4 regions of the Streptomyces sp. NPDC101225 genome follow, and region 1 is predicted to be linked to each of the others. Evidence: riboswitches for the same ligand, from Rfam matches in the RefSeq annotation. Region 1 holds a riboswitch; each other region holds the start of a gene.

Region 1 (2,192 bases):
CGCCAAGCGCGGAATAACCGGCCGACCTGGGCTGTTGTCAGCTCAACCGCCCTGCCTGAACGCGGACATGCGGACATACCGAAGGCCGGACCCGGGGATCGAGGTCCGGCCTTCGGTGGCGTGTCAGGCAGGTTGCCGCCGGGGGGGTCAGCCGACGGTGACGCCCTTCGAGCGGAGGTAGGAGACCGGGTCCACGTCGGAGCCGTAGTTCGGCGTGGTGCGGATCTCGAAGTGCAGGTGCGGGCCGGTGACGTTGCCGGTCGCACCGGAGAGGCCGAGCTGCTGGCCCGCGGTCACGGCCTGGCCGGCCGAGACGGATATCTGGGACAAGTGGGCGTACTGCGCGTAGTGGCCGTCGGCCAGCCTGATGACGACCTGGTTGCCGTACGCGCCGCCCCAGCCGGCGGAGACGACCGTGCCCGAGCCGACCGCCTTGACGGTGGTGCCGGTCGGGACGACGAAGTCGACGCCGGTGTGGTAGCCGCTGGACCACATGCTGCCGGCCACCTTGTAGCCGGTACCGATGGCGGAGCTGTTCACCGGGAGGGTGAAGCCGCTGCCGGTGGTCTTGGAGGCCTGCGTCGCGGTGGTCTTCTGCGCCGACGACTTCTTCGCGGCCTGCTTCTTGGCGGCCGGCTTCTTGGCCGGGGCCTTCGGGGCGGCCGAGGACTTGGTGGCGCTCGGCGCGGCCTTCTTGCCGAGCGTCAGCTTCAGGCCCGGGTGGATCAGCGACGGGTCGTCGCCGACGGCCTGGCGGTTGTCCGAGTAGATCTTCTTCCAGCCACCGGACACGTGCTGCTCGTCGGCGATCTTCGCGAGATAGTCGCCGGACCGCACCGAATAGGTCCGAACGCCGTCGTGATGCGCGGCATTCTTCTTCTCGGTGGCCTTCTTCTCGGCGCCCGGAAGGGACTGGACGGCTTTTTGCGAAACCGACTGGGAAACGGAGTCGGCGGTGGCGGCGTGGGCGCCGGTGGCGCCCATGAGCGGGAGCGCGAGCGCGGCGCCACCGGTTCCGGCGACGGCGATGGTGCGGGTGAAGCGCAGGGACTTCGGACGGCGGTGCTTACCCTTCGCGGGCATGACGAATTCCTCTCCGGCGCCTACGAGGTGAGCTGTCGGGTGCGAGCTGGAGATGCCCGGCCGCGCGTTCGACGCGGCTTTACCCCAAGCCGTTCCGGAGACCGGAACAGGCGGTGATACCTGTGGGTCCCCCGCTCCTGCCGTTCACGGGTGAGTTGTGCGGGCACCGGACGGCGGCAGGATTGGGCGTCCGTCCGGATCGGTGGCGAACGTAAGCGACGAGGACGCAATGGGACAAGTGACGGTTCCCCGGGAAAGCGTTTCTGTTGATCCTCAATGGGAAACAGTGGTGACCCTGCGTGGATTACGGAGGTGTCTTCCCGGTCGAATTCCCTTGTGAAACGCGTGAATTACGTGAACATGACGGACCACGTTCGGTCACGGATATGACGCTCCTCACGCGCCGTGCCGCCAGGATGCCTTATTCCGGAGCGAGTTCGGCCAATACGGACACATCGCTCAGATGCGGCGCAGCCGGAGGACGGCCGCGTCGAGATCACCGCGCAGCCCGGTCCGCAGTCCGTGATGCAGAAGGACGGCACCCCTATGGATTTCGCCCGTTTCGTGGCATTCGTACGAGGCTGCCGGGTCAAGACCCTTCAGCCGCAGCGCGGGTACGGGTTCGCCGTAGCGCTGTGCCTGGAGCCAGGCGAGGACGACCGCGTCGTCCCCGCGCACGTACTGCACCGCGCTCAGCCCGCCCGCCGGCGGCCGCAGCCGGTAGAGCTCGCCGTGCTGCACCAGAGGCCGGATCCGCCGGTACAGGGCCACCCACTCCCCCGCCTCGGCCAGCTCCTCCTCGCTCCAGCGGGTGAGGTCGCCGCCGACTCCGAGCACGCCGGCCATGGCACTGACGAACCGGAAGCGCAGCGAGCTGACGCGGCCGTTGAGCTGGGTGTTGGGGCTGTCGGTGACCCAGGCGGCCATCACGCGCGCGGGATGGATCTGGCTGAAGCCGTGCTGGACGGCCAGCCGGTCGAGCGGATCGGTGTTGTCGGAGGTCCACACCTGGTCCGTGCGGCTCATGATCCCCAGGTCGATGCGCCCGCCGCCGCCCGAGCACGACTCGAAGGCGACACCGGGGTGCGCCGCGCGCAGCCGGTCCAACA
Region 2 (2,192 bases), on a different contig from region 1:
GTGACGCGGCTACTGCAGTAGCGCGGTGGCTCTGCGAGACGAGCCTAACCGCCCGAGGCCGATCGGCCAGCCGGTCGCCCACCCCTTGAGCAGAACCGAGAGTAAATTGTTTCCGAACGGAACAAAAACCGGCACGAAAGCACGCGTGCGCACGCGCACAGCAGAACCCCGCCCCGGTGCGTACGGGGGAACACGCACCGGGGCGGGGAGACCGTGGGGACGGGGCCGGACCCTCACGTGCCCTCCATGCTGGAGGACACGGCTGTCAGGGCGCTGTGGTCCGGCTACCGGCCCGCTGTCACTTGAGGTGCAGCTGCTGGCCGGGGTAGATCAGGTCGGCGTCCTGGACGATGTCCTTGTTGAGCTTGAACAGCTTCGACCAGCCGCCCGCGACGTGGTGCTTCACGGCGATGGAGCTCAGGGTGTCGCCCTTGACGACCTTGTACTCGCCGTCGCCCTTCTCGACCTTCTTGCCGGTCGGGGTGGTGACGGTCTTCTGGCTCTTCTGCGACTTCGCGGCCGGGCGCTCGGAGGAGCGGGAGGCGGCCTGCGACTCGGTGTGGGTGGTGGTGCTCGGCTTCGAGGCGGCGGCGCCGTTGTAGGCGGCGCCGGACAGGCCCGTGCCGCAGACCGGCCAGGCACCCTTGCCCTGGGAGGCGAGCACCTTCTCGGCGACGGCTATCTGCTGCGCCTTGCCGGCCTGGTTGGCCTGCGGGGCGTAGGCCGTGCCGCCGTACGCGGCCCAGGTGGAGGCGGAGAACTGCAGACCGCCGTAGTAGCCGTTGCCGGTGTTGATGGACCAGTTGCCGCCCGACTCGCACTGGGCGACCTTGTCCCACTCGGAGGCGGTGGCGGCGGAGGCGTTGCCGGCCGCCATCAGCGGGGCGGCGATGGCGACACCGGTCAGGCCGGCGAACGCGGCGGCCCGGGTGGCCTTGGAAGGACGACGGTGCTTGCCCTGGCCGGAAAACAGCATGGTTGATCCCCTCACCGACGCCTGCGAGGTGAGCTGTCGGGTTCGGGCCGGTTGAGTTGCCCGGTCGTGCCTCGCTCCCGCTCGGCACGGCTACACCCCAAGCCGCCACCAGCAACTTCCCGGTGGGGCACTTACCTTGGGTCCCCCGCTCCTGCCTACGGCGCTTGACGCGACGACTGTTCCCGTGCGGCCGCTGGCAGGATTCGGCGTTGCGGCGGACGGGGCCCGTGTTGACGAGCGGTGAAGACCGTAGACACGCGATCCGCGGAAATTCAAAGACGATCAGGGCTTCTGAGACTCATCCCACACTTTCACCAAACCGGACATTCCGCGGCGAAGTATGACGTGAACTCCCGTTGGATTTCGCCCTATTCGCCACCGAGTCGCAGGGTCTGACCGGCCGCGATCCGGTTCGGGTCGTCGCCGATGGCCTTCTTGTTCTCGTCATAGAGCGCGCGCCATCCGCCGCTCACGTCACGGGAGTCGGCGATGGACGCGAGAGTGTCGCCGGCCCGGACGGTGTAGGTGCCGGCCGCGTGGCCGTCGGCCCCGGTCTCGTCGGCGCTCGCGCCACGGTGGCGGCCGCCGCCGAGCGCGCCGGTGTCGACCAGGCTCCAGGAACCCGCGGACTGCTCGGAGTTGTCCGAGTCGTCCCCCTTCGCCCGCTCCGCGGGGGAGGTGCCGCCCTCCCGCGCGGCGCTCGGGGCACGACGGGAGGCGGACCCGGACGGCGACGCGGATGCGGTGGATTCGGGTGAGTTGTCCGCCTTGCCCGTGGAGGCCGAAGGGGACGGGCCGGAGGAGGAGTCCAGGAGGGAGCCGTCGGACGAATCCGACGAAGAGGACTCGCCGGACGAGTCGGACGAGGAGGTGCCCGAGGAGTTGGACAGGCCGAAGGAGCTGCCGGACGACCCGGAGCCGGACGAGTCGTCACCGCCGCCCGGCACACCGGTGTCGATGTCCGCCGCGTCGGATTCCTTGCTCAGCCCGGTGGTCAGGCCGCAGGTGTGGAACGCGCCCACGCCCCGGTCCGCCAGGACCTTCTGGGCGACGGCGATCTGCTGGTTGCGGCTGGCCAGGTCGGGGCGGGTGGCGTAGTCGAGACCGCCGTACGCGTCCCAGTCGTCCTGGGTCAGCTGCAGGCCGCCGTAACGGCCGTCGCCGCTGTTCTGGCTCCAGGCTCCGCCGGTCTCGCACTGCGCCACCTTGTCCCACG
Region 3 (2,192 bases), on a different contig from region 1:
CGGCTCCGGTACGTGATCGTCCTCGGGTGGCGGCGGGGACTCCTCCTCGTGCCCGCGAGGGGCCTTGAGGTCCGCCAGGAAGCTGTCGTCAAAGAGGCTGCTCATCGCCATCCGAGTCTAGGGCGCCGCACCGACAGCCCGCCGCCACCCCGGGAACTTCGCCGGATCGGTGACGTGGCGGCCCTCGGAGGCCACGGGTCGCCGGACCTGTCCGCCCGCCGACGCCCCCACACACAGCCCGGCGCCCCCAGCCCGGCGACCCTCACAGCCCGGCGGTCTCCCCCCAGCCCGGCGCCCCCAGCCCGGCGGTCTCCCACAGCCCGGCGCCCCCACCGCCCGCTGTCCAGGTGCGCGCCGTCACGGTCCGCGACCGCTCAGGCGCAGGCGCAGGCGCAGGCGCAGGCGCAGACGCAGACGCGGACGCGGACCTTGCCGTCCCGCGGGCTCACAGCGACGCCGCCCGGGAACGGCGCCTTCACCCCCGTAACCCCCGTACGCCTTCGTGCGAGACCTTGGTCACGCCGCCGGCCAAGAACCGGCCGCCGCAGAGGTCGCCGTGCGCGTCGACGACGGCACCGGTGAGCACGCCGGGGCCGGACGCCCCGCCGCGGGTCCGGCCGCCTGGAGCGCGACCTCCCGCACGCGCGCGGCGGGCTGCGCGGGCTCGCCGTGCGGCTGTGCCTCGGCTCGACGGCGGTGTTCGGCGGCGATGCCGGTCGCGGCCGCCCCCGGACGACCTCGGCGACCGCCGCCGTCAGGCCGGTGCAGGCGGCCTCGGCGATGCACGGACGGCCGATGACCGCGACTGGCTGGAAATTAGCGCTCGGAAGCGGGCACACGACGACAGTTCGGTCACATCATGCACAAATTCCTGCAGATCCTTCCGGGACGACCGCGCCGTGCGCCACCTTGACCAAAGGTCACGAAAATGTATCGGGCATATCGAACATCAACCTTCACAGGGGCCACACGAGTTGGCTACGGTTCCGGGCAGGCCGTACGACCCCCACCGGCGAACGTCGCCGGGCCGCGCGGCCTCCGCCGAGTCCGGTACGCCATCGCGCATCCGGAACCGGGGACCCACCGTTCCCGGGGTGAATCGGCCCGACTCCCGCACGGGGCCCGGACCGTAGGGCAAGCCTTCCGAACCACCCGCCCGAACCCGACAGCTAACCCGGTAGGCGGAACGTGGAAGGAGTCGCCTCCCTTGGCGTCGCACCGCAAGTCCCGCCCCTCAGGTTCGCGCGTCGCAGGCATACGCACCCCCGCTCTCGCCACGGCCGCCCTCACCTCCGTGGCCCTGCTGTCCCAGTCGGCCAACGCCGCCCCCGCGGCCGACGGCAGGCCGAGCGTGGAGGAGGTCGAGAAGAAGGTCGACGACCTCTACCGCCAGGCGGAATCGGCCACCGAGAAGTACAACGCGGCCAAGGAGAAGACCGCCACGCAGCGCAAGCGCGTGGACACCCTCCTGGACGACGTCGCCCAGCGCACCCAGAAGCTCAACGACGAGCGGGAGCGGCTCGGCACCTTCGCCGCGGCCCAGTACCGCACCGGAGCCGCCGCGCCCGACACCGCGACCTTCCTGCTCGCCGACTCCCCGCAGGACTACTTCGACCAGACGCAGCTGATGGGGCGCCTGACCTCACGTCAGAAGAGCGAGGTCGACGACTACTTCACCGAGCAGTCCGCGACGATGAAGAAGCGCGAGCAGGCGTCCAAGGACCTCCAGACGCTCACCACGACACAGAGCGACCTGCGGACCGCCAAGTCCACGGTGCAGAAGAAGCTGTCCGACGCGCGCGAACTGCTGTCGAAGCTGAACGCCGAGGAGAAGGCGCGGCTCGCGGCGATCCAGAAGAAGAAGGAGGAGGAGGCCGCCCGCCAGGCCGCCGAGCTGGCCAAGAAGCAGGCGGCCGCGCAGAAGGCCCAGGAGGAGGCCGCCGCCGCCACCTCCGGCTCGTCCTCGGACTCGGGCTCCACCTCCACGTCGACGTCCACCTCCACCGTCGACTCCACGTACGCCACCAAGGCCGCGAAGGCGCTCGCCTTCGCCCGGGCGCAGATCGGCAAGCCGTACGTCTGGGGCGCCACCGGCCCCGACTCCTACGACTGCTCCGGCCTCACCCAGGCCGCCTGGAAGGCCGCCGGCGTCAGCCTCCCGCGCACCACCTACGACCAGGTCGACGCCGGCA
Region 4 (2,192 bases), on a different contig from region 1:
TCCCGGGCGGCTCTCGGCGAGCGGGATCACCGTGCCGGTGCTCGCCTGCTCGGACGTGCTGCGCGGCAGCACCACCCCGGCGGCCTTCCACGCGGCCTGGGTGAGGCCGGCGTTGTCGTACGACTCCGGTCCGACCGCACCCCACAGGCACGGCCTGCCGATCTGCGCGCGGGCGAAGGCGACGGCCCGGTCGGCCTGGGTGCCGACGGGCGTCTCGACGGCGGGGATGCCGGTGTCGAGGACACTGGGCCGCGGTGTCCGCCACTCCTCGGCGGCGGGCACCCCGGTGTCCAGCACGCTGGGCTGCCGCAGCCGTATCCGCCACTCCTCCTCGGCCGTGGCCGCGCCCATGTCGGGCACGGTCGGCTGCCGCGTCCACCACTCCTCGGCGGCGGGCACCCCCGTGTCCAGCACGCTGGGCTGCTGCAGTCGCCACGCCTCCTCGGCCGCACGGCGGGACTGCTCCGCCGGGTCCTGCCATGCGGTGAGGGCCTGGGGCTGGGCGGCGGCGAGCGGAGCCACGGACGTCTGCCGGGCCGTGTAGCGGTACAGCAGGTCGCTGGCCGTCGCGATCTTGCGCTGGTTCGCCTGCTTGGAGCGGCGCAGCACCGTCTGCCTCGGCTCCGGCGGGGCCGCGGGCGGGGCCGAGCTCTCCTGGCGCTGGGCCGGCACGGCGGGCAGCGCGGCCGCCGGACCGGCCGTCAGCTCCGCGGCGGCACGTCCGCGGGACTCCGCGGCGGGCAGTTCGAGCACGGGCCGGGCGGGCGCCTCCAGCTCCCGGGCGGCACCGGCGGCCCGCGGCACGGGCGGGCGCTCGGGCTCCCTCGGGCGGGCCGGCGCACCGGGCCGGGCGGGCATCCGGTCGGCCGGCAGGGTCGCCGGCACCGTCGGGCCCAGGGACGAACGCGCCCCCTGGAACCACTGCCGGGCGATGGTGTCCAGCTCGGGATCCGAGGTCCGCCCACCGCCCGCGGGGGCGCCGCGGCCCCGGGACGCCGACTGCGCCCGGGTGATGTTGTGCAGGCCGGTGTCGCTCTCGGCCCGGTCGTACAGGCTGCTCACCCGTTGCCGGACGTCCTCGCGACTGGGGCCCTCGTCCCCCGTGACCGGTGCGGCGTCGGCGGTCTGCGAGAACAGGGCCACCGAGGTCAGGGCAGCGGTGGCGAGAGCGGAATTGCGCATGCCGGGGCCGGGGCCTCCGGGGCGCGACGATCGTTCCGGCGCCATGGGAGCCGTACTCCTTCCATCTCCGCCTACCGAGTTAGCTGTCGGGTTCGGGCGGTAGATCCGGAAGGTATGCCCTACGGCCCCTGCCCTGGTGGGCGGTCGGGCCGATTCACCCCATCGTTCGGTTGGGTCCCCGGCTCCGGCTGCCGCGCGGGCGCACCGGATTCGGCGGAGGCCGCACGTCCCGGCGGGGCGCCGGAGGAACTCGTGCGGCCTGCCGCCAAACTAGCCAACTTGTGCGGCTCGTGTGAAGGTTGAGGGGCGGAATGTCCGATACGCTTTTGTGACCTTCGTCGTGACGCTCCGTCAGATACGTGGTTCGTGCACACGGCGGGTGCGGAAGGCGACATTCCGTCGCGGACGGCCGGGGTTCGGCACGCGGACGGCGAGGGTTCAGGACCGGCCGGACTCGCTTCGGGCCGCACGCTCGGCGTCGCGCTTCTTGATCCGCGCGCCCTCCTTGCGGACCTCCGCCTGGGTCGCGCGCTCCTTCTGCAGCCACTCGGGCAGCTCCTGCTTCAGCGCCTCGATCTGCTCGGTGGTGAGCGCCTCGGTGACACCGCCGCGCGCGAGGCCCGCGATGGAGACGCCCAGCTTCGCCGCGACCACCGGACGGGGGTGCGGACCGTTGGCCCGCAGCTCGCGCAGCCACGCGGGCGGATCGGCCTGCAGCCGGTCGAGCTCGGCCCGCGAGACGGCACCCTCCCGGAACTCGGCGGGGGTGGCCTCGAGGTACACGCCCAGCTTCTTCGCCGCGGTCGCGGGCTTCATCGTCTGGGGGCTCTGGTGCGACTTCATGGGGCCAAGGGTATCGAGCGGGGGCGACGGCCCCGACCGCGGCCGGTGATCCGGCACCGGGCGCGGCCGGTAGCCTTGCAGCGTGACAGGCTCGGATGAATCCCCCACGTTCCGGCTCGCGTACGTCCCGGGGGCGACGCCCGCGAAGTGGGTGCGGATCTGGAACG

What was found. Region 1 has a riboswitch for cyclic di-AMP ahead of ACIRPX_RS36220 (peptidoglycan DD-metalloendopeptidase family protein). Riboswitches for the same ligand answer to the same signal wherever they lie in the genome.
Region 2: linked by a shared signal. The riboswitch ahead of ACIRPX_RS08310 (transglycosylase family protein) and the one ahead of ACIRPX_RS36220 (peptidoglycan DD-metalloendopeptidase family protein) in region 1 are both predicted to bind cyclic di-AMP.
Region 3: linked by a shared signal. The riboswitch ahead of ACIRPX_RS24455 (NlpC/P60 family protein) and the one ahead of ACIRPX_RS36220 (peptidoglycan DD-metalloendopeptidase family protein) in region 1 are both predicted to bind cyclic di-AMP.
Region 4: linked by a shared signal. The riboswitch ahead of ACIRPX_RS28255 (C40 family peptidase) and the one ahead of ACIRPX_RS36220 (peptidoglycan DD-metalloendopeptidase family protein) in region 1 are both predicted to bind cyclic di-AMP.

Annotation. Positions count from the first base shown of each region.
Region 1 covers NZ_JBIWOE010000038.1:33,099-35,290, reverse strand. Annotated here, with positions in the region: gene ACIRPX_RS36220 (peptidoglycan DD-metalloendopeptidase family protein) at 148-1,083, opposite strand; cyclic di-AMP (ydaO/yuaA leader) riboswitch at 1,088-1,246, opposite strand; gene ACIRPX_RS36215 (alpha-galactosidase) at 1,543-2,192, opposite strand, start outside.
Region 2 covers NZ_JBIWOE010000004.1:327,921-330,112, reverse strand. Annotated here, with positions in the region: gene ACIRPX_RS08310 (transglycosylase family protein) at 299-976, opposite strand; cyclic di-AMP (ydaO/yuaA leader) riboswitch at 980-1,149, opposite strand; gene ACIRPX_RS08305 (transglycosylase family protein) at 1,345-2,192, opposite strand, start outside.
Region 3 covers NZ_JBIWOE010000018.1:77,607-79,798, reverse strand. Annotated here, with positions in the region: gene pcrA (DNA helicase PcrA) at 1-105, opposite strand, end outside; cyclic di-AMP (ydaO/yuaA leader) riboswitch at 1,030-1,200, shown strand; gene ACIRPX_RS24455 (NlpC/P60 family protein) at 1,208-2,192, shown strand, end outside.
Region 4 covers NZ_JBIWOE010000023.1:70,648-72,839, forward strand. Annotated here, with positions in the region: gene ACIRPX_RS28255 (C40 family peptidase) at 1-1,182, opposite strand, end outside; cyclic di-AMP (ydaO/yuaA leader) riboswitch at 1,236-1,408, opposite strand; gene ACIRPX_RS28260 (DUF5997 family protein) at 1,621-2,025, opposite strand; gene ACIRPX_RS28265 (LysR family substrate-binding domain-containing protein) at 2,108-2,192, shown strand, end outside.